DNA from 4 places in the Glycomyces sp. NPDC046736 genome. Region 3 is predicted to be linked to each of the others. Evidence: predicted binding sites of a transcription regulator. Region 3 holds the regulator's gene; each other region holds the start of a gene.

Region 1 (6,693 bases), on a different contig from region 3:
CCGCGCCTGCTGCCGAGTTTCCCGAGGTGGAGGACGCGTCGCCCGCCGAGACTGCGTCGCGTTCCGAGGCGAGCGAGGCGGAGCGCCCCGCGAGGCCGACCGAGGACGCGCCGTCCGCCGCGTCGCGTCCCGCGCCCGCCGACCCTCCCGAAGCTGCGCCGTCCGCCGCGTCGCGCCCCGCGCCCGCCGACCCTCCCGAAGCCGCGCCGTCCTCCGACTCCCCGGAGGCTCCCCATGGTGCTTGAGGCCCTCGTCAAGCTCGTCGCCGTGCTCGCCGCGTTCCTGGTGTTGCCCTTGCTCGTCGGGCAGACCGAGCACAAGCTCATGGCGCACATGCAAGGCCGCCTCGGGCCCATGCACGCCGGGCGGTTCCACGGCTGGGCGCAGCTCATCGCCGACGGCGTCAAGTTCGCGCAGAAGGAAGACCTCGTCCCCGACGCCGCCGACAAGCCCGTCTTCAAACTCGCGCCCGCAGTCGCACTGCTTCCTTACCTACTGGTCATCCTCTTCATCCCGCTCGGTCCCGGCCTCGTCGGCGCCGACCTCGAAGCCGGGCTGTTCATCGTCGTGGCCCTCGTCGGGGTAGGCGTCATCGCCGTCCTCATGGCCGGGTGGTCCTCGGCCAACAAGTACGCCCTCGTCGGCGCCCTGCGCGGCGCGGCGCAGCTCATGGCCTACGAACTGCCGCTCGTCCTCGCCGCCGCCTCCGTCGCGGTCGCCGCCGGGACGCTCAGCCTCCCCGGGATCGTCGAGTCCTGGAACCCCTGGTGGCTGCTGTGGCAGGCCCCCGCCGCGCTCGTGTTCTTCACCGCCGGGCTCGCCGAGATCCGCCGCCCGCCCTTCGACGCCCCGATCGCCGACTCCGAACTGGTCTTCGGCTACCTCACCGAATACGCCGGGCTGCGCTTCGCGCTGCTGCTCCTGGCCGAATACGTGGGCATCGTGGTCATCGCCGCGCTCACCACCGTGCTGTTCCTCGGCGGCTGGAAAGGCCCCGGCCCCGAATCGCTCGGCTGGCTGTGGACGCTGCTCAAGACCGGCGCGCTCTCGATGGTCGTCATCTGGCTGCGCGTCTCCTGGCCGCGCCTGCGCGTCGACCAGATCCAGGCGCTGTGCTGGAAGGGCCTCGTCCCGATCGCGCTGGCCCAACTGGTACTCACCACCACCGTGGCGCTCGCGCTCTAGAGACGACGAAACCCGGTCCGCGGACCGGGTCTCGTGAAAGTGAAGAGGTCAGGCCGCTTTCGCGGTCGACGTCGAGGAGGGCTTGGCGGCCTTCGGCTCGCTCTTGGCTTCGCTCTTCTTCTCGGCCTTGGGGGCCCCGTTCTTGGAGCCGTTCGAGCTCAGCGAGCTCGAACCGGTCGAGCGCGAGTCGGTGCGGTAGAAACCGCTGCCCTTGAAGGTCACGCCGACGTTCCCGAAGACCTTGCGCAGCGCGTTCTGGGCCTCGCAGCTCGGGCAGTCGGTGAGGCGGGCTTCCGAGAACGACTGGTGACGATCGAACTCGTAACCGCACTCCTTGCAGCGGTATTCGTAGACAGGCACGTCCTACCTCCAGCATCCGACGCGAATCCCGATCGACATTAGCAGTCAACGCAGCGGAGTGCTAATCCCATCCCGTGCGGGAGTGAGCTCGCCACCACGAGATTCGCGCCACCCTCACCGCAGCGAGCGGAACCCCAGGGACGGCGTGATCACCCCGGTCACCGGCCGGTCGTGCGGCTCGGCCGGGACGGGGACCCCGAACTCGCCTTCGCGCAGCAGCGCCACCACCGGCACCTCGGGCCCGACCCGGGTCAGCGCCCGGTCGTACGAGCCGCCGCCGCGACCCAGTCTGATCCCATCATTTGAGACCGCGAGCGCGGGGACGATGACGGCGGCGACCTCGGCAACCGCTTCCGGTCCTAGCACGTCTCCCTCGTCGGCGCGTGATGTCGGATCGTTCGGCGCGTCGCGCCGCGGGCCCGCCTGGGCCCCCGCTTCCGGCTCCGCGGTGCCTTTTTGGACGTCCTTTTCCTGCGCCCCAAGGGAACCGATCGACTCCCAGGCGAGATCGTTGTCCGGCAACAGCACCGGGAGCAGCACCTTGTAGACCACCGTGAGTCGTTCGGGCAGTTCGGGTTCGAGTGACGCGCCGGGCTCGGAGCCGAACGGCCGGTACGCCGCGATCGTGGCTCCTTCGTCCACGGCCTCGATCAGGAAGTCCCGCAAGGCCTTCCAGGTCTCCAGGTCGGCCCGGCCGCGGGCCTCGCCCGGCAGGGCGCCCCTCGCGGCGAGCAGTTCGCGGCGGATTTCGCGCTTCGTCTCTTGCATCGTTTTTCCCTCCGACATGGGTACTCACCTGGAAGGATTCCCCCGAACGGCCGATCGCACTCAGCCTTTCGGCCAGACTGCCGGAAAACCCTGTGCCGAGTCGTATCCGATCGGTAGCTCTAGGTAGTCTTCTAGTGAGTGAACTTGAGGGGGCTTCGGTGTCGCTGCGCTCACGGCTCACCACGGCGTTCCTCGTCGTCGTGCTCGGGCCGGTCCTGGTGGGGGCCGTCTTCGTGGCTGCCGTCATGTCCCATCTGGCGGAATCCCGCGGTGAGGCGCTCGCGAACTCGGCGATGACGATGGTCGACTCCACCCTCGGGACCGTATGCGAGCGCATCCAGGCCTCCGCCGCCGCCGTGGCCCTCAATTACAGCAGGGGCGGCGAGACCAACGCCGTGGAGATGGCCGAACTCGTGGTCGACCGCGCCGTGGTCGACGGGGTGGTGTTCACCAGCCTCGAAGCCGCCGGGGACCGCCCCGGGACCGACATCGGGGCCGAGGCCCCCAGCGGCTCGTGGGTCGACTGCGGCGAGTCGACCCCCTACGCCAACGAGGGCCCGATCGTCGCGCTCGGCGCGCAGGCCGAGGTCCAGACCGCCGAGGGCACCACGGCCGTGTTCAGCGCCTTCCGCATCGTCGACCGCTCGTTCCTGGCCGACCTCGCGCGCGTGGCCGACGCCGACCTGGTGCTGCGCGACGGCCGCGGCGTCCCACTCAGCGCCGGGACCGTCGAGGCCGGGCGCTGGGACCGCACCGACGCGTTCCTGCCGCTGAGCATCGGCACCGTCGCGCAGGACGTCACCCCCATGTACTGGACCCTCGCCGGGATGGTCACCGTCTCGGTGATCCTGGCGATCACCCTCGCGACCTGGCTCTCGCGCTCGACCACCAGGCCGCTCGAAGAGCTCTCGGCCGCCGCCGAACGCGTCTCGGAAGGCGACCTGGACGTGCGCGTGCCCGTCCACGGCCGCGACGAGGTCGCCCAGCTCGCGCTCGCGTTCAACCGCATGACCGCCCAGACCCAGTCCTACGTCAACGCCCTGACCGCCTCCCGCGACCAGATGCGAGGCCAACTCGGGCGATTGGGGCAGACCCTGACCGCCACGCTCGACCTCGACCGCATCCTGGAGGTCATCCTCGACACCGCGATGGTCACCGCCGGGGCCGAGGCCGGGGTGATCATGCTGGTCGACGTGGACGACGCCGACCAGCTGCGCCAGCGGGCCGGGGAAGGCGACCTCGGGGTCGACCAGCCCGCGACCATCCGCATCGGCGAGGGCATCGTGGGCCGCATCGCCGCCTCCGGGGTCCCCGCCCACGGCCGCATCGTCGAGGGCCGCTTCGGCGACTGGGCCCGCGCCGACACCGAACCGGACGCGCGCACCGTGGTGGCCGTGCCCTTCTCCGGGCGCCAGCCGGTCGACCAGGAGCTCGGCGCGTTCCGGCCCCCGGCCGAACCGGTCGCCAGCCGCAAGCTCGTGGAAGCCGAACTCGGCGCGGGCGCCCGCGTCACCGAGCCCGCCGAGGAAGGCGCGCGCCGCCTCCTCGACGACGGCCCCGCGCCAGCCCCCCAGCCCGCCGAGGTCCCGCTCGGCTCCGCCCCGCGCACCGACGGCGGGGTCCTGGGCATCCTCGTGCTCTACAACCGCGTCGCCGGTGAGGACTTCGAGCCCGGCGACGTGGACACGCTGCGCACCTTCGCCGGGCAGGCCTCGGTCGCGGTCGAGAACGTGCTGCTGCACCGCCAGGCCCAGCGCCTGAGCCTCACCGACCCGCTGACGGGCCTGTGGAACTACCGGTTCATGCAGACCTCGCTGCGCCGCGAGGCCGAGCGCTCGCGGCGCTACCAGCGGCCCACCGCGCTCCTGGCGATCGACCTCGACCTGTTCAAGGCCGTCAACGACACCTACGGGCACCCCGTCGGCGACCAGGTCCTCATCGAGCTCTCGCGGCGCATCACCGCCCAGATCCGCGAAGTCGACCTCGCGTTTCGCCACGGCGGCGAGGAGTTCATGGTCCTGTTGCCCGAGACCGACGCGTCCGGGGCCGAGGTCGTGGCCGAGCGCCTGGGCCGGGCCGTCGCCGCCAGGCCCTTCAAAGTCAACGAAGGCACCGTGGCCCGCGAACTGCGCATCACCGTCTCCATCGGGGTGGCAGTGCTGGGCCAGCACGCCGACAACGCCACCGGCATCCTCGCCGCCGCCGACGAGGCGCTGTACGCGGCCAAGGCCGCCGGGCGCGGCACCTGGCGCGTGGCCGCGGTCTGACCGAAACCCCAGCGCACACGCCACCTCGGAACGTGAACGTTCACCCGCTGTTCGCCCGGGTGGCCGACTTCTGACGCAGCGTGCGCACGCTACCCTCGCCGTATGTCAGAAACCGCGCCCCGCGCCACGAAAGCCGTCATTCCCGCGGCGGGCTTCGCCACCCGCTTCCTGCCGGTCACCAAGGCCGTGCCCAAGGAACTGCTGCCGATCGTCGACAAGCCGGTCCTCCAGTACATCGTGGAGGAGGCCGCGGCCGCCGGGCTCGACGACGTCACCCTCGTGACCGCCCCCGGCAAGGACGCCATGGTCGACTACTTCGACGCCCGCGCCGACCTCGACAACGCCCTCGCCGCCAAAGGCAAGGACGAGATGCTCGCCAAGGTCAAGGCCCCCGAGTCCATCGCCGAGATCACCGCGATCCGCCAAGGCGGCGCCAAGGGCCTGGGCCACGCCGTGGGCCGGGCCACCGCCCACGTCGGGTCCGAGTCCTTCGCGGTCCTGCTCGGCGACGAGTTCTACGAGCACGAACTCCTCCCGCGCATGATCGACCTCCAGGCCCAGACCGGCGGCATCGTGCTGGCCCTGCTCGAAGTGCCCGCCGAAGAGGTCGTGCGCTACGGCGTCGCCGCGGTCGAGGCCACCGACGACGAGGACGTCGTGCGCGTCACCGGTCTGGTGGAGAAACCTTCGGTCCAGGACGCCCCCTCGAATCTCATCCTCATCGGACGATACGTCCTCCCCGGCTCGATCTTCCCCGTCATCGACCAGACCCCGCCCGGCCGCGGCGGCGAAATCCAACTCACCGACGCCATGGATACCATGCGCGACAAGGGAACCCCAGTCCACGCCGTGATCTACCGCGGTCGCCGCTACGACACCGGCGAGCCTGTGGCCTACCTCCAGACCCTCATCGAGCTCGCCACCCAGCGCGACGACTTGCCCGGCTTCAACGCCTGGCTGCGTGAATTCAGTGCGACACTTGACTGACTCGGCGCCCTGAGGCGGCGCCGAGACGAACTTGACCGACGGGGGGATGCAGTGAAGGGGACCGGCGAGGCGACGCCATTGGCCGACTTCCTGTCGAAGGCGCTGGCCCTCGTGCGACCCCTGCCCCCCGTCGACATCGACATGACCCAGTCCACCGGTTCGGTCCTGGCCGAGAACGCGGTGAGCCCCGGGCCGCTCCCGGCGTTCGACTACGCCGCGATCGACGGCTACGCGTGCGCCGCGGACGACATCGGCGGCGCCAGTCCTGAGAGGAGCGTCGGCCTCAAGGTCCTCGGCGACCTCGCCGCGTCCTCGTGGCGGCCGGTGCGCCTGGTGGCCGGGACCTGCTTCGCCGTCGCCGCCGGAGCCCCGCTCCCGGTCGGCGCCGACATCGTGGTGCCCCTGGCCTGGACCGACGAGGGCATGGCCACCGTCGAGGTCCGCCAGGTGCCGCGCCGCGGCCACGGCGTGCGCCGCGCCGGGTCCGAGCGGCCCGCCGGGGAGATCCTCGCCCACGAGGGCCGCCGCGTCACCCCGCAGCTCGTGGGGCTCCTCGCGGCCGCCGGGATCGCCGACGTGGTCGTGCGGCCCACGCCCCGCGTCGTGGTCATCGCCACCGGCGACGAACTGGTCGACACCGGCCGCCCCTCCCAGCCCGGCCAGCTCATCGACGTCAACTCCCACCTCGTGACCGCCGCGGCCTCCGAGGCCGGGGCCCACGCCTACCGCGTCGGGATCTGCGACGACGAGCCCGACGCGCTGCGCACCGTGCTCGACGACCAGATCCTGCGCGCCGACCTCGTCATCACCACCGGCGGCACCGGCACCGGCCCCGGCGACATGGTCCGGCGCACCTTCTCGCGCGACGGCGCGGTCGACTTCGCGCCGATCGCGGTCTACCTGTGCGAGACCATGGGCTTCGGCACCATCGGGCCCGAGGAGATCCCCGTGGTGTGCCTGCCCGGCGACCCCGTGGCCGCGACCATCGCCTTCGAGGTGATCGCCCGGCCCCTCATCCAGCGCCTCGCCGGCGCCGAGCCGGTTTTCCGGCCCAGCGTGCGCGCCAACCTGACCGAGCCCGTATCCTCACCGAGCGGGCTGAGGGAATTCCGGCCCGTGCGCGTCG
Region 2 (7,213 bases), on a different contig from region 3:
GCCGGTCGCGGCGTTGAGGCCCTGACCGGTAGGCAGGTCGCGGACCTTCTCCACCACGACGCCGCCTTCGAGGCCGGCGTTCTCGGCGATGGCGCGCAGCGGCGCACCGAGCGAGCGGCGCACGATCTCCACACCGGTGGCCTCGTCGCCCTCGGCCTCGATCTTGTCGAACGCGATCGCGCCGGCCTGCGCCAGCGCGGTGCCGCCACCGGCGAGGATGCCCTCTTCGACCGCGGCCTTGGCGTTGCGCACGGCGTCTTCGACGCGGTGCTTGCGCTCCTTGAGCTCGACCTCGGTGGCAGCGCCGACCTTGATCACGGCCACGCCGCCGGCCAGGCGCGCGAGGCGCTCCTGGAGCTTCTCGCGGTCGTAGTCGGAATCGGAGTTGTCGATCTCGGCGCGGATCTGGTTGATCCGGCCCTGGATCGCCTCTTCCTCGCCGCCGCCGTCGACGATGATGGTGTCGTCCTTGGTGATGACGACCTTGCGGGCCTGGCCCAGGAGCGACAGGTCGGTGTTCTCCAGCTTGAGGCCGATCTCCTCGGAGATGACCTGGCCGCCGGTGAGGATCGCGATGTCGCCGAGCATGGCCTTGCGGCGGTCGCCGAAGCCGGGGGCCTTGACGGCGGCCGACTTGAAGATGCCGCGGATCTTGTTCACCACGAGGGTCGGGAGGGCTTCGCCGTCCACGTCCTCGGCGATGATCAGGAGCGGCTTGCCGGTCTGGGTGACCTTCTCCAGCGTGGGCAGGAGGTCCTTGACCGCGGAGATCTTCTGGTTCGCGACGAGGATGTACGGCTCTTCGAGCACGGCCTCCATGCGGTCCTGGTCGGTCACGAAGTAACCGGACAGGTAGCCCTTGTCGAAGCGCATGCCCTCGGTGAGCTCCAGGTCGAGGCCGAAGGTGTTCGACTCCTCGACGGTGATGACGCCTTCCTTGCCGACCTTCTCCATCGCCTCGGCGATGATGGCGCCGACGGTGGTGTCACCGGCGGAGATCGAAGCGGTGCTGGCGATCTGCTCTTCGGTCTCGACCTCGGTGGAGGTGGACTGGAGGTGCTCGACGACGGCCGCGACGGCCTTCTCGATGCCCTTCTTGATGGCGATCGGGTTGGCGCCCGCGGCGACGGCGCGGAGGCCTTCCTTGACCAGGGCCTGAGCGAGCACGGTCGCGGTGGTGGTGCCGTCACCGGCGACGTCGTCGGTCTTCTTGGCGACCTCCTTGACCAGCTCGGCGCCGATGCGCTCGTACGGGTCTTCGAGCTCGATCTCCTTGGCGACGGAGACACCGTCGTTGGTGATCGTGGGGGCGCCCCACTTCTTGTCGAGCACCACGTTGCGGCCCTTCGGGCCGAGGGTCACCTTGACGGCTTCGGCGAGGGTGTTCATGCCTCGTTCGAGCCCGCGGCGAGCCTCCTCGTCGAATGCGATCATCTTCGCCATGTTGGATGGCTTCCTTTCGGATAACGTTCGTGGTCGACGGTGAGGCGGCATTCCCGCGACGGTGGGCCTCGCGGCCCGACCACCTCAACACGTTTGTTAGCACTCCCCAGAGGCGAGTGCCAAAACCAGGTATAGCACTCTCACCCCGAGAGTGCCAATCCGGGGCGCGTTCCGAGTGGTGAAAAGCGCGGACGCCGGAGCGGGGGCCCCGGCGTCCGAGTCTTGCGTCGCGGTGAAGTCCTACGAGGTCGGCCCCGGCTGGTCGGGCCTGCCCGGATGCCCGGGCTCCCCCGGGTCGGCCGGATCGACGGGATCGGTGGAGTGCCCCGGCTGCTCGAGATCGGGCTGCGTCGGCTCCTGCGGCCACACCCCGGGCTCGGGAAGCGGCTGCCCGGGATCGGCGTACTGGTTCGGGTCGGTCTGCGGCTGCGTCGGCTCCGAGTACGGCGGCTGCCCGCCACCGGGCGCCTGGCCCGGGTCCGCGAACGGCGCCTGCGGCGCTTCCCACGGCTGCTGTCCCGCCTGGCCGCCCGCCTGCGGCGGCTGGCCCGGTTCCTGCGGCCATCCGCCCGCGCCGGGCGCCTGCTGATGGCTCGGGTCCGCGTACGGCGGGGCCTGCGGCGGCTGCCCCGAGTACCCCTGCTGCCCTTCGTAACCCGCCGCTCCCGCGGCCGGGCCGCCGAAGTACCCGCCCTGCGGCGCGGCCGGGGCCGTCGCTCCCGCGGCCTCCGCCGAAAGCGAGGTCGCCGAGACCGACTCGGTGCGCCCGCGCAGCCACGCGTACGTGCACAGCGAGGCGGCCAGGATCCAGATCATCGGCGCGAGCAGCAGCAGCGCCATGATCGCCTCGGTGATGATCGTCAGCACCGCGGCCAGCCACGGCGCGAACAGGCCGTGCCACACCCCCGCCAGCAGCAGGCCGACCATGTTGATGATGATGTTCGCCGCGATCGCCACGAGCACCACGATGATGAGCCGCCCGAGCGCGGGCCAGAACGCCGAGTGCGTCAACTGGATCGACCGCGCGTACGGGCTCCGCCTGGCCTCGAACACCGCCGCCGGGGCCATCAGGCTCAGCGCGAAGATCGCCCACAGGCCCGGCAGCACGCACAGCACCAGGCCCACGCCGATCGTGACCCAGGCCAGGAGCAGCCACAGGAAGAACTTCCCGCCCCGCCGGAACCCGAACCGGAACGCCTCGCCCAGGCTCAGGAACCCGCCCGCGGCCTCGGCGGTGGCCACTCGCACCGCCGCCAACGCGGCCGACCCGGCCACGTACAGCACCGCGAGGCTGAGGATCACCCCGATGAATCCGACGATCGCGCTGGGCGCGTACTCGCGCACGACCGCGCCGAAGTCGGTGACGTCGACCTTCACCTCGGTGTCGCGCACGTTGCTGTTGAAGGCCCCGAGGATCCAGCGCGGCAGCACCACGCCGATGAGCAGGATGAGGCCGACCGTGCGCCACGAGCGCTGCACCACGTCGAGTGTGGCGTGCCACCAGCTCTCGAAGTCGCCGGTCACCAGCGGGTCGCCTCCGGAGAAGCGGCCCGAGGGCTCGCCTGCCTGTCCGGGGTTCCAGTACGGATCATCGCTCATAGTGCGGATCGTAAACCAATCAAAGCCGCATATCAGACAAACAATCGCAGCGCGCCCGTTCCGGTACGACAGATCTCGGTTTGGCCTCCGGAGGTTCTTGGGAGCTATTAGCGTCGGCAGTTGTCGGCGCGCGCCCGCGCCGGTCCGCACGCATACCGGGAGCGCCGATGTCTCACAGCGAGCCGTCCCACCGTGAATACCCCGCCGCTCGCGAGAAGACCTTCTTCGGGCACCCGCGGGGTCTGGCCGTCCTGTTCGGGACCGAGATGTGGGAGCGGTTCAGCTTCTACGGTCTCCAGGGCATCCTGCTGGTGTTCCTCACCGCGAACGTGATGCAGAACGGCCTGGGGTTGGAGGACACGGTCGCGGTCCCGATCGCGTCGCTGTACTCGGGCGCGGTGTACCTGACGTCGCTGCCGGGCGGCTGGATCGCCGACCGCGTCCTGGGCGCGCGGCGGGCGGTGCTCATCGGCGGCATCGTCATCATGTGCGGCCACATCTCGATGGCCATCCCGGTCAGCGGCGCGGGCCTGGTGTTCTTCGGCCTGTTCCTGATCGTGATCGGTTCGGGCCTGCTGAAGCCGAACATCTCGGTGATGGTCGGCAGGCTCTACGACGGCGACTCCGACGCGCGGCGCGACGCCGGGTTCTCGGTGTTCTACATGGGCATCAACCTCGGCGGGTTCCTCGGCATCCTCATCACCCCGTACCTAGCCGGCGAGGACCGCTGGCACCTGGGCTTCGGCGCGGCCGCGATCGGGATGGCGATCGGGCTGCTGTGGTACGTGCGCGGCTGGTCGCGCCTGACGGGCACCGGCGTGGGCCCCTCGCGCCCGCTCGGCGACGCCGAGCGCGGCAAGGTCGTCCGGATCGTCGTGATCTCGCTGGTGGTCGCGGCCGTGGCGATCGCGATCTGGGCCGCGACCGGGACGCTCACCCTCTCGACGGTCCCGACCGTGGTGACGATCCTGTCGATCGCGGCCGCGGTCTGGTACTTCATCTACATCTTCGGCGAGGCCAAGGACGTCACGCCCGCCGAGAAGGCGGGCCTGCGCGCGTACGTCGGCCTGTTCATCGCCTCGGTCGTGTTCTGGATGCTGTACCTCCAGATGGGTTCGATCCTCACCGCGTTCGCGTCGAACTCGGTCGACCTCGACTCGTGGAGCTTCCACCTGCCCGCGGGCGGGGTGCAGAACTTCAACACGATCTTCATCCTGATCTTCTCGCCGATCTTCGGCATCCTCTGGCTCAAGGCCGGGGCCGGGTTCGGCACCGCGTACAAGTTCGCGCTGGGTGTGGGCCTGACGGGCCTGTCGTGGGTGTTCCTGGGGTATCTCCAGGGCCGGGCCGACTCGGGCATCCTGGTCGCGCTCGGGTGGATGGTCGTGGTGTACCTGCTGCTCACGTGGGGCGAGCTGTGCGTCTCCCCGGTGGGCCTGTCGGTGACGACGCAGTTGGCGCCGACCGCGCTCAAGGGCCAGTTGATGGGCGTGTGGTTCCTCGGCCCGGCCGTGGGCACTCCCCTTGGCGGGCAGGCGTTCGCGTTCCTGGTGCCGCGCTACGGCGAGCAGGCGTTCTTCTTCATCCTCGCGGGGATCGCGATCCTCACCGCGGTGGTGCTGGCGATCTTCTCGGGCGGCCTGCACCGGCTCATGGGCCAGGGCGGGCACGGCCCGGAGGCGAACCTGGAGACCCCGCCCGAGCCCGAGCTGGGGCGCGGCGAGTGATCAGAGCCTGAGGTTGAACCAGTCCCCGGCCTGGGCCACGAGGCGGCGCACGGCGCTCTGGCGCGGCAGCTGGTCGCGCCGCGGGCCCGGGTGCTGGGCCGCGAAGCCCGGTTCGATGAGCCTGGGCCGCAATGGTTCTGCGGGTTTGATCCACGAGTCGGTCTCGCCGCCTTGGGGATCGGCTTTCCAGTGGCGTCCGGCCCGGTCGAGGCCGATCGGGTAGACGGTGGCCCCGGAGGCGTCGATGCGGATGCGCAGGAAGCATTTCTGGTCGATCACCGACATGCCCGCGAACAGCTCGTTCGCGTTGACGCCCAACCGGTTCGCGACCACGAGGTAGAGCCCCACGAGCCAGGTGCCCACCAGGCCCGCCACCGGCAGGTACGCCAGGTAGGTCCAGAACTCGACGTTGGGGAGCGAGCGGATCACCTGCGCCCCTGCCCATGCCAGCGCCACCTGGGCCGCGCCGTGGACGCCGCCGAGCATGTAGTGCCGGGCCGTGCGGCTGCCTTCCCCGGGGTGCGCGAAGGCGACCCCGGCGGCCAGCAGCACCGCCGCCACGGCCACGAACGTCCCCGTGCCCTCCAGAATGGACACTGTCGCGATGAGCGAGACCACGCTCATCAGTGCCACGAAGCCCTTGTTCAGCCACGGCAGCCGACCGAAGATCCCGAGCGCGTAGGAGAGCGACTTCGCCTTCGACGGGTATGTCTGCGTCAGCCGGTACTGCCGTTCGCGCGCATCGGGTTCGGGGATGGAGCGCTTCGGCGCGGTCAGGTCGTCGGGCAGCGTGTGCGTGGGCGAGAGGTACGCGCCGCCGCCACCGGCGGTCACGAGGTGGCGGGAGCCGTCGACCTCCGCGTAATGCGCGTAGTGGTGGCGGTCCCCGGTGAGGATCAACGGGACCCGCGCCCCGCGCGCGGCCACCACGTCCCGGATGAAGTGGTCGATCCGGTCGAAGGACCGGGGGTCCTCCTCGGTCCACAGCCACGACGGCTGCGGCACGCACAGGATCACCTGGTCGCCGGGGCGCATCCGCTCGGCGGCCTTGCGGAAGTACTCGATCTGGTTCTGGTCCAGGTGCGTGTCGAACTGGGCGTCCACCGCGAACAGCCACCAGCGGTGCGGCAGCTCCAGCGCGAAGTAGGAGCGCTTCTGGAAGGTCCGGTACCCGCCGATCGTGCGGCCCTCGGTGAACTGCCGGGCGAACGCGGTGAGCCCGTCGAACCAGTCGTGGTTTCCCGGGATCGCATACAGCGCAACGGGGTTCCCGGGGTTCGCGGCCTCGTACGGGCCCTTCATGCGCCGCTCGTACTCCAGCCAGTCCCCGGCCGGGTAGACCTCGTCACCGCCCATGACGAGCACCGAGCCCCTCGGCAGGTGCAGCGTCCCGCCCTTGCCGTCGGGGACCTCCACGTGGTCCTGGGCAAGGAGGTGCGCGATCGAATAGGTCGCGTTGAAGCCGTCGCCCACGTCGGCCACGTAGTCGAGCCACAGCTCGCCGGTCTCGGTGTGCGCGAACGTCTCCTGCGGGCGGCCGCCGATGATCTCGCGCTTGTCGACGTAGCCGCCGAAGACGCGCGCCAGCCCGAAACGCATGCTCGTGTCCAGCAGCGTGCGCGGCGAGAGCCAGCGCACCGGCTTCTGCGGTTCGAAGCGGAGCTCCTGCGGCGTGAGGTCCTTGGGGCGACGGGACATAGAGGCCATCATGGCACGTTCTGCGCGCCAAGGGAACCCGTCACGCGCCGCGCCGGGGGCGTAGGCTCCCGGCATGGTGAACGCACGGCACGCCGAACTCGGCGACATCGACGAGATCATCCGCCTCCGCGAGGTCATGATCGCCGAATGGTTCGACATGAGCGACAGCACGTGGAAGTCCGAGGCCGCTGAGGTGCTGCGCCGCCGCCTGGACGAGCCGAAGCCGACGATGGCCGTGACCGTGATCGACGCGCCTGACGGGGCCGGGCTGGCCGCGTGCGCCGCCGGGACCATCGAGGAGCGGCTGCCGTTCCCGGTGAACCTGTCGGGCCGGGTCGGGTGGGTGTTCAACGTGGTCACCGATCCGCAGTGGCGCAGGCGCGGTTTCAGCCGCTCGTGCGTCACGGCGCTGCTCGACTGGTTCGACCAGCAGAGCGTGGCCACGGTCGAGCTGCTGGCGACCGGGGACGGCGAGGGGCTGTACCAGCGGTACGGGTTCAACCGGACGAAGGAGCCCTCGATGCGCCTTCGGATGACCGAGCGAACCGAGCCCTGATCCTGAACCACGCTGCGATCACCAAGGCCCCCAAGGTTACCGGTGCGGCGGCCGGGCCCCACCAGGCCCAGTTCGCGGCTTGGACGGCGGCGGTGGGGGCGGGTTCGGGCGCTTCAGGGCAGTCGGCGATCGTCCCGTCGGGGGCGAGGTGGAAGCAGTCGGCGGTGACACCGTCGGGAGCGCCGGTGCC
Region 3 (7,213 bases):
AGCGCTTCTGACCGATGGTCTTGGGCCGGATGGCCTTGCCGCGCTTGGAGATGATGTTCTGGGTGAGCACCTCGGCGGGGCGCTCGCCGGGGGCGGCCTTGAGCATGTTCTCGGTGCGCCGGATGACGTCGGCGTCGACGTCCTCGCCGTTCTCGATCAAGGCGAGCAGCTCCTTCACGAGTCGTTCGGCCGCGCGCGGCGCGCCGTTGATGCCGGTGAGGGTGATGGTGTCCCCGCGCACGTGGAGGTCGACGCCGGGGAAGCGGCGTTCGATGAAGCGCAGGTTCTCGTCGGCGCGGCCGAGCAGGGCCATGAGCGAGCTCTGGTCGCCGACGGTGATCGTGGACGTGATCGTCGAGGTGTTCTGGGCGTGGTCAGAGCGGTCGGTCATAGGCTTCGCCCGCGAGGGCTGTTCGCCACCTGCTTCCAAAGGTGAGAGTTCGGCGGCCTCGGGGGCCGCCGCTTGCGGTAGGTCAATGGTAGTTGCTGCGGCGAGCGGGCAACAACGAGAAATCCGGTCGCCGTTGTGATTTCAGGCCGCGAGCATCGGTCCGAGCGGTTTGCCCCCGACGACGTGGAAGTGGACGTGGTACACGTCTTGGCCGCCGTCGTCGCCGGTGTTGGCGAACAGGCGCCACCCGCTCTGGTCGACCCCTTCGGCCGCGGCGACGTCGGCCGCGACGGCGAGGAGGTCCCCGGCCAGCGCGGGGTCGGCGGCGGCGAGGGCCGCGGTGTTCGCGTAGTGGTCCTTCGGGATCACCAGGACGTGGACGGGCGCTTTGGGGTGGATGTCGCGGAACGCGAGCACCCGTTCGGTCTCGGCGACCTTCGTCGAGGGGATGTCCCCGGCGACGATCTTGCAGAAAAGGCAGTCGGCGTCGTTCATGCGGACAGTCTAGGAGGTCGCGGGGCGTCTCAGGCCATGCGGACCTCGGCCCAGGAGGCCGTGGCGGTGCCGTCGGTGAGCGCGCCGTACACCTCGGTGTCGACGATCTCGACTTGGAAGCGGACTCGACTGGTTCCGCTGAGGTCGAGGTCGAGTTCCTGGACGTCGCCGTATTTGAGGGTCTGGGCGAACAGCGGCTCGCCGGTCTCGGGCACGGGCAGGACGATGAACTCGAGGACCATGGCGGTGTCGGCCGAGTCGTCGGCGATGCCGACGACTCCGGTGAGGCGCTCGGCGCCGCCGGGCACGGCGAAGTCGACGTAGCCGACGGATTTGCGCCCGTCGGCGATGGTCGCGTCGGTGATGTAGGGGACGCAGGAGAAGGCGTCGGTGTACTCCTGGCCTCCCAGGCGCACGGGTTCGGTGTTCCATTGGCCGCCGCTGCTGCGGTAGTTGGTGCAGTTCTCGACGGCGAGGTTGTCCTCGAAGTCGAGTGCGGCCGGGGAGGAGACGGTGGTCTCGCCGGTCTCGTCTCCGGTGTCGGCCAGTTCGGCTTCGAGTTCGTCGACGCGGGCGGAGTAGGAGTCGCGCTCGGATTCGATCGCGCTCAGGTCGTCGCTGAGGCCTTCGATGTTGACCGTCAGTTCCTGTGCCTGGTCCTGTTTGACGATGCTGAAGACGCCGAGGCCGACGGCGGCGAGCGAGGTGACGATGGTGACGATGAGGTGGGCTCGGTTGAGTCGGGACTCGCGAACGGGAGCGTTCATTGGATCCCCAAGGGGTGCGGAGGGTTCGAGGCTCCTTCGATGCTAGTCGTTCCGGAGTAGACGGACGGTCCCCCGAACGGGTGCTACCAGCGCCCCAGACGGGCTTGGAGTACTGCCAAGGCGGCCGGGCCTGCTGTCGAGGTTCTGAGGATGGTGTCGCCGAGGCGGATCGGGGGGCCGAATTCGGCGAGGGCGGCGAGTTCGTCGGGGCTGATGGAGCCTTCGGGGCCGATGACGAGGGCGATCTCGCCGGTCGCGGCGAGGTCGACGCCCGAGAGCGGAGCGGTGGCGCTCTCGTGGAGGACCAGGACCTGCGCGGCTTGGCGCAGGCGCTGCACGAGCTGCTTGGTGGTGTGGAGTTCGGCCACGTGAGCGAGGCGGGCGCGGCGGGCCTGCTTGGTGGCCTCGCGGGCGGTGGCGGTCCATTTGGCGCGGGCCTTGTCGCCGCGGGGGCCTTTCCATTGGACGATGGATCGCGATGCGGCCCAAGGGATCACTTCGTCGACGCCGATCTCGGTGAGCATCTGGACGGCGCGTTCGCCCCGGTCGCCTTTGGGGAGGGCCTGGACCACGGTGAGCTTGGGGTCGGGCTCGGGGAGGGTGCGTCGTTCGAGGACGGCCAGGCGCAGCGATCCGCGTTCGGCGGCGGTCACGCGCGCCGAGGCGACCGCCCCGGCGCCGTCGGACAGGAGCAGGGTCTCACCGGGCTGGAGGCGCTGCACGTCGGCGGCGTGGTGCCCTTCGGGGCCGTCGAGGACGAACTCGTCGGTGGAGGGCAGGGCGTCGACGAGGAAGACCGGATCGCTCACGTGGCTCCTGTTCGGTGGCGTGTCGCTGACCGGAACAGCTTAGTCCGCGTTCAGCGGGTGAAGTCGACGGCGCGTTCCCAGCGCAGGCGGCCGGTGATCTTGCGATAGAGGCCCTGGTCGCCGATGCGACCGAAGGAATGGTCGAAGCGGGCGCGCGGGAGGTGGTTGGGGACGAGGTCGACCCAGCCGTCCTTGTCGGCGGGCGGTTCCCAGCGGTTCGCGGGGGCGGCGACGCGCCACCCGGCGTCGCGGGGCTCTTGGGTGGTGCACTTGAGGGCCCAGTAGCCGCGGCCGGAGTAGCCGATCACCAGGACGGGGCGTTCCTTGGAGCGGCGGGGCTCGTCGGCGAAGGGCACGTCCGCGAGCCAGCGCTCGCCGATCTGGGGCCCGCCAGCGGGCGGGGTGGCGTCGCGCCTCGGTCCGCCGCGGGGGCGGCGGCGCAGTGCGATGACGACGAGGGCGAGGGCCGCCGCGACCAGCACGACGGTGACGATGGTTGCCAGACCGGGCATCGAGAGGCTCCCCGTTTCAGGATTGGTGAGTCGAAGTCGGCCCCGGCCAGGCCGGGGCCGGTTCAGCGCTGTCTAGGCGTGGCCGTTGAAGGCGTCTCGCATCCTTGAGAAGAACCCGCTGCCGCCTTTGACCTCTTTGATCTCCTCGTCTCGCAGGCTCGCGAGTTTCTTGAGGAGTTCCTCCTGCTCGGTGTCGAGCTTGGTGGGGGTACGCACGTCGAGCTCGATGTAGAGGTCGCCGCGGGCGCCGCCGCCTCGGAGCTTGGGGACGCCGTGGCCGCGGACCTTCTTGACGGTGCCCGGCTGGGTGCCGGTGGCGACCTCGACTTCGACCTGGTCGTCGAGGGTGTGGATGTTGAGCTTGGTGCCGAGCGCGGCCTGCGTCATGGGGACGCGCACGCGGCAGCGCAGATCGGAGCCTTCGCGGGTGAAGACCTCGTGGGGCTTCTCGTGGACCTCGACGTAGAGGTCGCCGGCGGGCCCGCCGCCGGGGCCGACCTCGCCTTCGCCGGAGAGGCGGATGCGCATGCCGTCCTCAACGCCGGCGGGGACCTTGACGGTGATGCGCCGCCGCGAGCGCACGCGGCCTTCGCCGCCGCACTTGCGGCACGGGTCGGTGATGATCGTGCCGTATCCGGAGCACGCCGAGCACGGGCGCGCGGTGCGGACCTGCCCGAGGATCGTGCGCTGCACGACCTGGACCTCGCCCGAACCGCCGCACGTGGTGCAGGCCTGGGGTTCGGCGGTGCCCTCGGTGCACGAGCCGTCGCACGAGTCGCACAGGATCGCGGTGTCGACGGTCAGGGTCGATTCGGTGCCGAACGCGACCTCTTCGAGGTCGAGGTCCAGGCGCAGCAGCGCGTCGTTGCCCGGCCGGGTGCGCGAGCGCGGGCCGCGGCGTCCGAAGCCGCCCATGGAGCCGCCGAAGAAGGCATCCATGATGTCTTCGAAGCCCATGAACGGAGCGCCCGCGCCGCCGCCTGCGGCGCGCGAGTACGGGTCGCCTCCGGCGTCGACGATCGCCCTCTTCTGGGGGTCCATGAGGACTTCGAAGGCGGCGTTGATCTCCTGGAGTCGCTCCTGAGCGTCGGGCTCGTCGCTGACGTCGGGGTGGTACTTGCGTGCCAGCTTCCGATACGCCTTCTTGAGCTCGTCGTCGTTGGCGTTCCGGTCGACGCCGAGAATGCCGTAGTAGTCCTTAGCCACGTGCGCTCTGTCCTGTCAGCGGTTCTGTTCCAAAATCTCGGACACGTACCGGGCCACGGCGCGGACGGCCGCGATCGTGCCCGGGTAGTCCATGCGGGTGGGACCGAGGACGCCCATGTGGCCGACCACCGAGCCCGGCCCGTATCCGGCGGCGACCACGGTGGTCTCGCGGAAGTCGTCGATCTCGTTCTCGTCGCCGATGCGCACCGTCAACAGCGCGTTCGAGTCGGCCCGGCCCAACAGCTGCATGAGCACGACCTCCTCTTCGAGGGCTTCGAGGATGGGCCGCATGGACCCTGCGAAGAAGTTCCCGTCGCGGGTGAGGTTGGCCGCGCCCGCGACGGCCACGCGCTCTTCGGTGCGCGCGACCACGGTGTCGAGCAGGCCCTGCGCCAGCGCGGTGGCGGTGGCGCCCAGCTCGGGGCGGGCCAGGGAGGCGAGGTCGGCGATGATCCGCGGCGCGTCGGACAGGGGCTTGCCCTGGAGCTGCTCGTTGACCAGGCGGCGCAGTTCGAGGACGTTGTCCTCGCTGAGCTCGGCGGGAACCTCGGTGAAGCGCTGCTCGACCCGGCCGGTGTCGGTGATCATGACGATCATGAGACGGGTCGGGGTGAGCGAGACGAGTTCGAGGTGGCGGATCGAGGAGCGGTTGAGGCTCGGGTATTGGACGACGGCCACCTGGTGGGTGAGCTGCGAGAGCAGCCGCACGGTGCGGGTGACCACGTCGTCGAGGTCGACGGCCTCGGAGAGGAAGCGGTGCACGGCGCGCCGCTCGGCGGCCGAGAGCGGCTTGATCTTGCCGAGGCGGTCGACGAAGAGCCGGTAGCCCTTGGCGGTGGGGATGCGCCCGGCGGAGGTGTGCGGCTGCTGGATGTAGCCGGCCTCTTCGAGGTAGGCCATGTCGTTGCGGACGGTGGCCGCGGAGACGCCGAGGGCGTGGCGCTGGGAGACGGCCTTGGAGCCGACCGGTTCCTGGGTGGCGACGTAGTCCTCGACGATGGCGCGCAGCACTTCGAGCTTGCGGTCGTCCATCGCTGCCACGTCCCCTCAGTGTCGTTGCCGGGCTTTGCGTGCCCGGTGGCGCTGCGGCCGGGCGTGCGCCCGGCCTCGGGCCGGACTCAAGTTTGGCACTCCCGGTCCGGGAGTGCCAGTCTACGTGGGCCCTCAGACACCGGGGAACACGAGCGCGCCGTCGTCTGCGACGGTCACGGCGTCGTCGCCGAAGTCGGCGGCGAGCTCGTTGAAGTCGTCGAACGCGCCGTTGTCGGCGTCGACCTGCGGGTAGCCGTCGCCGTCCATGCGGGTGGCGAGGGCCTGGCCTGCGACGATGGTGCCGTCTTCGCGGATGGTGACCGACAGGATCGCCGAGCGGCCCAGGGCGCCGTCGCCGGCGAAGAGGTTCTGGCCGCCGCCGAAGTTGCCCAGGGAGTAGGCGATGAGCTTGCCGTTGTAGTACTCCATGCCGCGCAGGACGTGCGGGCCGTGGCCGAAGACCACGTCGGCGCCGTTGTCGATGCAGGTGCGGGCGAACGCGCGCGTGTCGCCGCGGTCCTCGCCGAAGTAGGTCTCGACGCCTTCGGGGACGTGGCGGTGGTCGGTGCCCTCGGCGCCGAGGTGGGCGGTGGCGATCACGATGTCGGCCTGTTGCTTGGCGGCCGAGACGAGGGCGGCGACCGCGTCGAGGTCGCGGTTGTCGGTGTAGAACGTGTACGGCGCGAAGCCGACCAGGCCGACGGTCAGGCCCGACTCGGTCTCGACCAGGGCGACCTCGTCCTTGATCCCGCAGATCTCCATCCCGGCGGCGCGCACGGCCTCCTGGGTCTCGGTCGCGCCGTCGGGCCCGGCGTCCCAGCCGTGGTTGTTGGCCTGGTTGAGGACGTGGAAGCCCGCGTCGGCGAAGACCTGCGCGTACTCGGCGGGGAGGCGGAAGTAGATGCAGGTGCCGCCGCCGCACTTGTCGAACTCGTGGGTCGACAGGGCGCCTTCGAGGTTGGCGATGCGCAGGTCGCCGGTGATGACGTCCTTGACGCCGGAGAAGAAGCTCGCGCCCTCGTCGGAGGCCAGCTGGTTGGGGTAGGAGCCGGGCATCGTGTCGCCCACGTGCGTGATGGTGATCTCGCGGGGCGGCTGGGGGGACGGCTCGGGCGAAGGGCTCTCCTCGGCCGCGCCGATGCCGCCCTCGTCGGCCGGGGGCGGCTCCTCCTCGGAGCAGGCCGCGGCGGCCGCGACGAGCCCGGCGGCGGAGGCGGTGAGGAGCCCGCGGCGGGCGAGCTGCGTGCCCCGCAGGGCAGCCGGGTAGGGACGCGCTGAACGTGAGGTGTGCATGGGTGGCGGGCTCCGGGTATGGGGGACGGGGGTCGGCTCCGGCGGGCTTCGCATGGGGTGCGGTGCCGGAGGGCCGGGGAGCTTACGAGACGCAGGCTCCCGCGTGACGTCGTCAAATCTACGGGTCGCCCGCCCGGGGTTCGTCAGGCGGTGAGGTCTCTCACCACGGCGTCGGCGAGGAGGCGACCGCGCAGCGTGAGGGTGAGGCGGCCTGCTGCGAGGACGCCGAGCCCGTCGGCCACAACGCGTTCGACCGCGGCGGCTCCGGCGGGCCGCAGCTCGGCCACGGGCACCCCGGTGGCCAGCCGGGTGAGCAGGAGCACTCGCTCCAGATAGCGGTCCTCTTCGGTGAGCTCCTCGTGCCCGGCCGCGGGCAGGCCCTGGGCCAGCGCCGTGGCGTACGTCGAGGGGTGCTTGTGGTTCCACCAGCGCACCCCCGGCAGGTGCGAGTGGGCGCCCGGCCCCGCGCCCCACCAGTGGCCGCCTTCCCAGTAGAGGAGGTTGTGGCGGCAGCGCGCCTGGGGGGTCTTGGCCCAGTTGGAGACCTCGTACCACTCGAAACCGGCCGCCGAGAGGGCCGCTTCGGCCGCGAGGTAACGGTCGGCGGCCACGTCGTCGGAGGGCTGGGCGACCTCGCCGGCGCGGATGCGGCGGGCCAGCGCGGTGCCGTCCTCGACGATGAGCGCGTACGCCGAGACGTGGTCCACG
Region 4 (7,213 bases), on a different contig from region 3:
CAGGACCTGGAGCTCCCTCTCGGTGAGCTTCATGCCCTGGAGCGTGGAGCGCTGCCGCGGCACGGTCTCGGTGACCCGCTGGAGGCTCGGCGAGGCGAACATGATCGCCTGCGCCAGCGCGACCAGCAGGTCGTCGGAATTGTTGGACGGGGACCTGATGACCCCTCGGGCGCCCGCGGCGACCACCATGGCCGCCGTGCGCGGATCGGCCGCTCCGGACAGGAGGACTCCGGTCCGGGGCGAGCGGGCGCGGACGGTCTTGACGAACTTGACCGGGTCGGGCGCGGCCAGGGCCACGTCGACCAGCACCACGTCCACTTGGCGGCGGCCGAGTTCGAGGAAGAGCTCCGGGGAGCCTTCGACCGACTTGACCGCCTGCGCCAGGCCCATGCGGGTCGCGCAGGCCGAGATCTTCTGTCCGGCTTGAGGAGTCTTAACACAGACCAGTACGGTTCTCACTTTTTTCTACCTTTCGCTGCGGTAGGCCGTGCGTGTCTCTCTATCCAGCACGCAGCAGGTCCGCCGCCATGACGCGAGTTCGCGCGAATTTTTCGAGTGACTTTTCGACGTTTCCGGGATGAGGCGTGGACGCATGGTGTCGGGATCCGCTGACGCGGGAACCTCGATGGGAAACTGGGGGCATGACACAGCGAAGAGGCGGACGACAGCACTGGGCCGAGTCTCGCGATTTTGATGACCATCGTTCACATCCACCTCGCCATGACCTGTCTAACGAACTAACGGCCCTGGAAGGTACGAGTTACGGCCGATATAAATCCTTGCGTGGCAAATGGTGGACAGGCGCGGCGATTCTGGACATTTTGAAAGTCCAGTCCGATCCGTACGCTCCGCCGAGCCGCGTCGAGTTCCTCCTCGACGCCGACGCCGCCGACCTGGTGCCCGGGTGGCACGCCACCGCACCCAGGCGCAGGGCGCTCGCGGTGCTCCTGGCCAAACGCTTCAAACGCGCGTGCGCCACAAGGGACCTCCGCATCGACGCGGGCGGGCAGGAGATCCTGCGCCGCTCCTCGTGCGAGGTCGGCGAGGACGGTTCGGTGGTGTTCCGCCTCGGCGCGCAGTTCCCCGGGCACGGGCGCCGCATCGCCGGCCGCCAGGCCGCGCGGCTGCTGTGCGAGGTGCTGCCGGATGCGGCCGACGAGGCGCTCTCGGTGGGCGAAGCGGAGGCCGAGCGCTGGACGAAGCACGCCGATGACGTTGCGGCCCTGCGGGAAGCGGTCATCGCGCGGGGACTCGTGGCGTTCGTGGCCGACGGGTCGATGCTCGCGCGGCGCTCGGGCGTGGACGACCGCCCGCTCGAATCGGGGGTCCCGTTCCAGAGCCCGGAGTCGATGGCCGTGGAGTTCACGCTCCCGCACGCGGGGCTCGTGCGCGGCATGGGGATCGAGCCGGGCGTCACGCTCATCGTCGGCGGCGGCTTCCACGGCAAGTCGACCCTGTTGCGGGCCTTGGAGGCCGGGGTCTGGGACCACCTGCCCGGAGACGGGCGCGAGTTCGTGGTCGCCGACCAGTCGGCGGTGAAGATCCGGGCCGAGGACGGCCGGGCGGTGACCGGCGTGGACGTCCACGCGTTCGTCGACCACCTGCCCTCGGGCGACGACACGCGGGCGTTCACCACCGAGAACGCCTCGGGCTCGACCTCGCAGGCCGCGGCCGTGGTCGAGGCGCTCGAAGCGGGCGCGCGGGCGCTGCTCATCGACGAGGACACGGCCGCGACGAACCTCATGATCCGCGACGCGCGGATGCAGGAGCTCGTGGCCAAGGACCGCGAGCCGCTCACGCCGCTGGTCGACGTGGTGCGGTCGATGGCCGACGACCACGCCGTGTCCGTGATCTTGGTGATGGGCGGCTCGGGCGACTACATGGACGTCGCCGATCGGGTGATCCTCATGGACGCGTACCGGCCCGAGGACGTCACCGAGCGGGCCAGGGCCCTGGCCGCCAAGCCCACCGGGCGCAAGGTCGAGGCCGAGGGCTTCCGCATGCCCGGCTCGCGGGTGATCGAGCCGCGCTCGGTGTCCTCGGAGTCGCGCGGGAAGCAGAAGATCCGCGCCGACGGCACCGACGGACTGCGCTTCGGTGAATCCGAAGTGGACGTTCGATCGGTGGAGCAGATCACCGACCACTCCATGACCACCGGGATCGGACTCGCGATCGAGGCGGCGGTGCGCCGCGGCTGGATCGACGGCAAGGCCACGGTGGCCGAGGCGCTCGACCGGATCGAGGCCGGACTGGAGGCCGACGGCGAGGCGGAGCTGTTGAGGATCCGGGACGTGGACTTCGCGCTGCCGCGGCGGTTCGAAGTGGCCGCCACGCTCAACCGGATGCGGGAGCTGCGGGTGCGGCGAGAGGAGTGAACTTGCGGCACAGGCGCTCTCGAAGACGCCCGGCGCAAATCAGGCATAAAAGTGCCTTCGCGGCTCCGATCCCCAAAGGCCGCGAAGGCACTTGAACTCTATCGGTTTCCCGACAGAAGCGCGACGAACTGTCGGGATGTTGACACTTCGGATTCCGTACAACCGTTTGACCTGCGCCGAAACGACTTCGGGCGCTGCCGGATCGGCCACAGTAAGGGCCGAAGCCACAACGAACAGGGCCGCCGACGAATGTCGGCGGCCCTGTTCGGCCTCGGGCCGGGAAACCCGGCTCAGACTTCGCTAGTGCGAGTGGCTGTGCCCGCCATGGGAGTGTGAGTGGCCGTGACCGGCGTCCTCGTCCTCTTCCTCGGGCTTGTCCACGATCGTCACCTCGGTCGTGAGCAGCATGCCCACGATCGAACCGGCGTTGAGCAGCGCGTTGCGGGTGACCTTCACCGGGTCGACGATCCCGGCCGAGACCAGGTCCTCGTACTCGCCGGTGGCGGCGTTCCAGCCTTCGCGCCAGTCCGAGCCGGCGACCGCGTTGACGACCACGTCGCCGGACTCGCCGGCGTTGACCGCGATGCGGCGCAGCGGCTCCGACAGGGCCTCGGCCACGATCCGCAGGCCCGCGCGGGCCTCGGCGTCGTCGAGCGCGACCTTGTCGAGACCGGCGATGGCGTGGACGAGGGACGCGCCGCCGCCTGCGACGATGCCTTCCTCGACCGCGGCCTTGGTCGCGTTGACCGCGTCCTCGATCCGGTGCTTGCGCTCCTTGAGCTCGACCTCGGTGGCCGCGCCGACCTGGATGACGGCCACGCCGCCGGAGAGCTTCGCGAGGCGCTCTTCGAGCTTCTCGCGGTCCCAGGAGGACTCGGTGGTGGAGGCCTGCTGCTTGATCTGCGCGATGCGGGCGTTCACCTCGTCCTTGGTGCCGCCGCCGTCGACGATGGTGGTGGCGTCCTTGGAGACGGTGACCCGGCGGGCCCGGCCCAGGTGGGACAGGTCGGCCTGCTTGAGCTCCAGGCCGATCTCCGAGGAGATGACCTCGGCGCCGGTGAGGGTCGCGATGTCGCCCAGGATGGCCTTGCGGCGGTCGCCGAAGGCCGGGGCCTTGACCGCGCACACGCGCAGGGTGCCGCGAAGCGCGTTCACCGTGAGGGTCGCCAGGGCCTGGCCCTCGACGTCCTCGGCGATGATGAACAGCGGCTTCGAGGTCTCCACGACCTTCTCCAGCACCGGCAGGAGCTCCTCGATGGAGCCGATCTTGCCGTTGGTGATGAGGATGTACGGGTCCTCGAACACCGTCTGGCGCGCGTCCTGGTCGGTGATGAAGTTCGGCGAGATGAAGCCCTTGTCGAACTGCATGCCCTCGGTCACTTCGAGCACGGTCTCCAGGCTGGAGCCGTCCTCGACCGAAATGACGCCTTCGACGCCGACCGCGTCCATCGCCTTGGCGATGAGCTCGCCGATCTCCGGGTCCTGCGCCGAGACGGCCGCGACCTGCGCGATGTGCTCGTGGCCCGAGATCGCGATGGCCTGGCCGAGCAGCTGTTCGGACACGGCGTTCGCCGCGGCCTCGATGCCCTTGCGAATCGCGATCGGGTTGGCCCCGGCCGTGACCGCCTTGATGCCCGCGCGGCTCATCTTCTGCGCCAGCACGGTCGCGGTGGTGGTGCCGTCGCCCGCGACGTCGTTGGTCTTGGTCGCGACTTCCTTGACCAGCTGCGCGCCCAGGTTGGCGTACGGGTCGGCGAGCTCGACCTCCTTGGCGATGGTGACACCGTCGTTGGTGATCAGCGGCGCGCCGAACGAGCGCTGGAGGACCACGTTGCGGCCCTTGGGGCCGAGCGTGACCTTGACGGTGTCGGCGAGTTGGTCGATGCCGTGCAGCAGGTTGTGCCGCGCGTCCTCGGCGAAATTGAGAATCTTCGGCATGGTGTCCCTTTCCTCAGACACGAGAGGGCCCAAGGCGGCATGCGCCGCCGAGGACCCCGGGCGTGCTAGTTCTCGACGACCGCGAGGACGTCGCGCGAGGACAGGACGAGGTACTCCTCGCCGTTGTACTTGACCTCGGTGCCGCCGTACTTGGAGTAGATGACCACGTCGCCGACCTTGACGTCGATCGGGAGGCGGTTGCCCTTGTCGTCGAAGGCGCCCGGGCCCACGGCCAGAACGGTGCCCTCCTGGGGCTTCTCCTTGGCGGTGTCGGGGATGACGATGCCGGAAGCGGTGGTGGTCTCGGCCTCGTTGGCCTGGACCACGATGCGGTCGCCCAGCGGCTTGATGGCAGCCTTGCTCACTTGGTCTCTCCAAACCTTCGTGTTCGTTACTGGTCCGCCACGACGGCGCGGGTCTCGTCGTCGCGGGTGCCGAGGCACCGGCCCGTGGCTGGTTGGCACTCTCTAGGCGAGAGTGCCAAGCCGATCATAGCGCTTAGCAATCTCGGTCTGCGAGTGCTAAGGGCGAGGTTAGTTCGCGCAGGTGGGACCGTCAACACGGGGTCTGAAAGGTCATAGCATGGAGCACGTGGAAACCAGCCTGCTCACCGCCCTGCAGGCCGACCCCGGCCTCCAGACGAGGGCCGCGGAGGCCCTGCGCGCCCACGGCGACCGCGCCCCGCTGGCCCTGCGCAAAGCCGGAATCGACCCCGCGCTCGCGGCGGCGGCGCTGACGCTGGCCGACCTCAGGGAGCACGCGAAGGCGAAGTTCGGCGACCGCGCCGCGAAGCTGTACTTCACCCGGGCGGGTCTGGAGCAGGCCACGAGATGGGTCGTGGCCGAGCGGCGGGCGGCCCGCTTCGCGCGGCACGCGGACGCGGTCACGGACCTGTGCTGCGGGATCGGCACCGAGGCCCTGGCGTTCGCGGAGGCGGGCCTGGCGGTCGAAGCGGTGGACATGGACGAGGACACGGCGCAGTACGCGAGAGCGAACGCCGAGGCCACCGGGGTCGAGGTCACGGTGACGGTGGACGACGCGCTGCGAGCGCCGCTGGCGAACGCGGCGTTCGCCGACCCGGCGAGACGATCGGGAAGCACGAGGAACTTCAACCCGGCGGACTACTCGCCTCCACTGGACGAGCTGCTGACGCGCCTGAACCAGACGCGGTACGCGGCGGTGAAGCTGGGCCCGGGCATAGGCCACGACTGGGTTCCGCAAGGGGCGGAAGCGGAATGGGTCTCGGTGGACCGCGACGTGGTCGAGGCCTGCCTATGGCTGGGAGAAGCAGCCGAGGTGCGGCGCCGCGCAAGCGTCTGCAAGGCAGGCGAATGGCACGAGCTGACAGGCGAGGGCCGCGACCGCGCGGAGGTCGGCGAGGTGGCGCAGTACCTCTACGAACCGGACGGAGCGGTGATCCGGGCGGGCCTGGTAGCCGAACTGGCCCAAGACCTCAACGCCCACACGGCGAACGAGAAGATCGCCTACCTCTACAGCGACACCCTCAAGGCGACCCCCTTCGCCAGGGCCTGGAAGGTCGAAGAGGTCTGGCCCCTCCACCCCAAGAAACTCAAAGCCCTACTGGCCCAACGAGAAATAGGCCGCCTAACAATAAAACAAAGAGGAACCGGCCTAGACCCAGCAGCACTACGCAAGCAGCTCAAGCTCAAAGGCCCGCGCGAAGCCACACTGGTAGCAACCCGAGTAGGCGAGTCCCACGCAGCCCTACTCTGCTCCGAGACCTAACCCGACTCACTCTCACCGGAGTCTGGCCGCCGCTCATCTCGTATCCGCTTGCTCATCTTCCTGAAGAACGGCTCGCCCCACTCGACCCGGATCGCAATTTCGCTGGCTGGCACGTCGAGCATGAGCGCAACCGCCTCACGGGCCATCTCTTCAGCCTCGGCGAAGTCGCGGGCCTGGGTAAAAACACCCGGCACCGCGGGCACTTCGACGGGAAACCATTCGCCGTCTCGCGGCCCGACAATCGCGGTATAGACCTTCAACTCAGGCAGCCTGAAGGTTGTCGATTCCGCGGAATTCGAACGTGATGTCGATGGGTGCAGCGCTGTCGAGGCCGTCGAGCTCCAGGTAGTCCCTCACGATCGCCTCGGCATCCTCCACCCCTTCGGACTGCGTCACGCCGACGCCTTCGATGTGGAGTTCCCAGCCCTGTTCCCAGGCTTTCGCCGTGACTTTGTACGTCATCGCAACCATCCATTCGGAAGACACTGGAGCCGCCGCGCTAGGTCAGCCACCACGCCCGGTGAAATTTCGCGGTGCCGGGGCAGGTTGGCCGAGCCCAGCAGCCGAGAACTTGACGAACTGTCGCGTTTATTACATCGTTGTCCTATTCAGGGAGGCGGGCGGTTAGGTCTACTTCTACTTTTTGGTGTTCGTAGCCGAGGGCGGTGACGCCTAGGACCGTGCTGGCTGCTTTGAAGGCGGGGGCGAGGTCGGGGTGGTCTGCGAAGGCGTGCCAGGTGGCTCCTACTTCGCGGCTGTCGGCGCTGACGACGTAGACCACTGAGCGGACCACGTGCTCGGGTTTCGCGCCCGCCGCTTCGAGGGCCGCGAGGCAGTTTTCGGCGGTCTGCTGGATCTGGGCATCGAGGTCGCCGATGCCGACCACGTTCTCATCGGCATCGACCGGGCACTGGCCCGCCAAATAGGCGACGCGGCCCGGTTCGACGATCGTCACATGCTCGTAGCCGCCGGTCGGGTGAAGTTCAGCCATGCCCCGAGGCTATGCGCGCACGCGCGAAGCGCAACCGAATTAACGCCCGCGCCATGCCCCACACCGCCCTGCTGCGCACCAAGACCGCGATCATCACGATCGCGACCACGACCGCCCCGCCGTCGGTCACCGCCGAGGGCAGGATCCCCAGCGGGCCGTAGCG

What was found. Region 3 encodes HrcA, which represses chaperone genes, less so after heat shock. Its sites were predicted from a motif close to CTTAGCACTCNCNNNNNGNGAGTGCTAAG; they were not measured.
Region 1: a site for HrcA is predicted at 1,583-1,611, ahead of AB0B28_RS06935 (FmdB family zinc ribbon protein). Genes of this name have one in related genera too.
Region 2: a site for HrcA is predicted at 1,574-1,602, ahead of groL (chaperonin GroEL). Genes of this name have one in related genera too.
Region 4: a site for HrcA is predicted at 4,811-4,839, ahead of groES (co-chaperone GroES). Genes of this name have one in related genera too.

Annotation. Positions count from the first base shown of each region.
Region 1 is NZ_JBEYYO010000004.1:296,409-303,101, reverse strand. Features, by position in the region: gene AB0B28_RS06940 (complex I subunit 1 family protein) at 235-1,185, shown strand; gene AB0B28_RS06935 (FmdB family zinc ribbon protein) at 1,234-1,545, opposite strand; gene AB0B28_RS06930 (5-formyltetrahydrofolate cyclo-ligase) at 1,660-2,313, opposite strand; gene AB0B28_RS06925 (diguanylate cyclase) at 2,448-4,580, shown strand; gene AB0B28_RS06920 (UTP--glucose-1-phosphate uridylyltransferase) at 4,683-5,567, shown strand; gene glp (gephyrin-like molybdotransferase Glp) at 5,619-6,693, shown strand, end outside.
Region 2 is NZ_JBEYYO010000002.1:204,531-211,743, reverse strand. Features, by position in the region: gene groL (chaperonin GroEL) at 1-1,443, opposite strand, end outside; gene AB0B28_RS02885 (hypothetical protein) at 1,684-3,042, opposite strand; gene AB0B28_RS02880 (oligopeptide:H+ symporter) at 3,210-4,769, shown strand; gene AB0B28_RS02875 (metallophosphoesterase) at 4,770-6,467, opposite strand; gene AB0B28_RS02870 (GNAT family N-acetyltransferase) at 6,541-7,023, shown strand; gene AB0B28_RS02865 (hypothetical protein) at 6,965-7,213, opposite strand, start outside.
Region 3 is NZ_JBEYYO010000006.1:11,395-18,607, reverse strand. Features, by position in the region: gene AB0B28_RS07965 (PhoH family protein) at 1-391, opposite strand, end outside; gene AB0B28_RS07960 (HIT domain-containing protein) at 533-886, opposite strand; gene AB0B28_RS07955 (hypothetical protein) at 916-1,653, opposite strand; gene AB0B28_RS07950 (16S rRNA (uracil(1498)-N(3))-methyltransferase) at 1,737-2,462, opposite strand; gene AB0B28_RS07945 (hypothetical protein) at 2,513-2,974, opposite strand; gene dnaJ (molecular chaperone DnaJ) at 3,047-4,180, opposite strand; gene hrcA (heat-inducible transcriptional repressor HrcA) at 4,196-5,212, opposite strand; gene AB0B28_RS07930 (CapA family protein) at 5,345-6,505, opposite strand; gene hemW (radical SAM family heme chaperone HemW) at 6,649-7,213, opposite strand, start outside.
Region 4 is NZ_JBEYYO010000004.1:284,983-292,195, forward strand. Features, by position in the region: gene AB0B28_RS06845 (response regulator transcription factor) at 1-459, opposite strand, end outside; gene AB0B28_RS06850 (ABC-ATPase domain-containing protein) at 642-2,375, shown strand; gene groL (chaperonin GroEL) at 2,676-4,313, opposite strand; gene groES (co-chaperone GroES) at 4,379-4,678, opposite strand; gene AB0B28_RS06865 (class I SAM-dependent methyltransferase) at 4,896-6,059, shown strand; gene AB0B28_RS06870 (hypothetical protein) at 6,056-6,319, opposite strand; gene AB0B28_RS06875 (hypothetical protein) at 6,321-6,521, opposite strand; gene AB0B28_RS06880 (RidA family protein) at 6,664-7,050, opposite strand; gene AB0B28_RS06885 (hypothetical protein) at 7,043-7,213, opposite strand, start outside.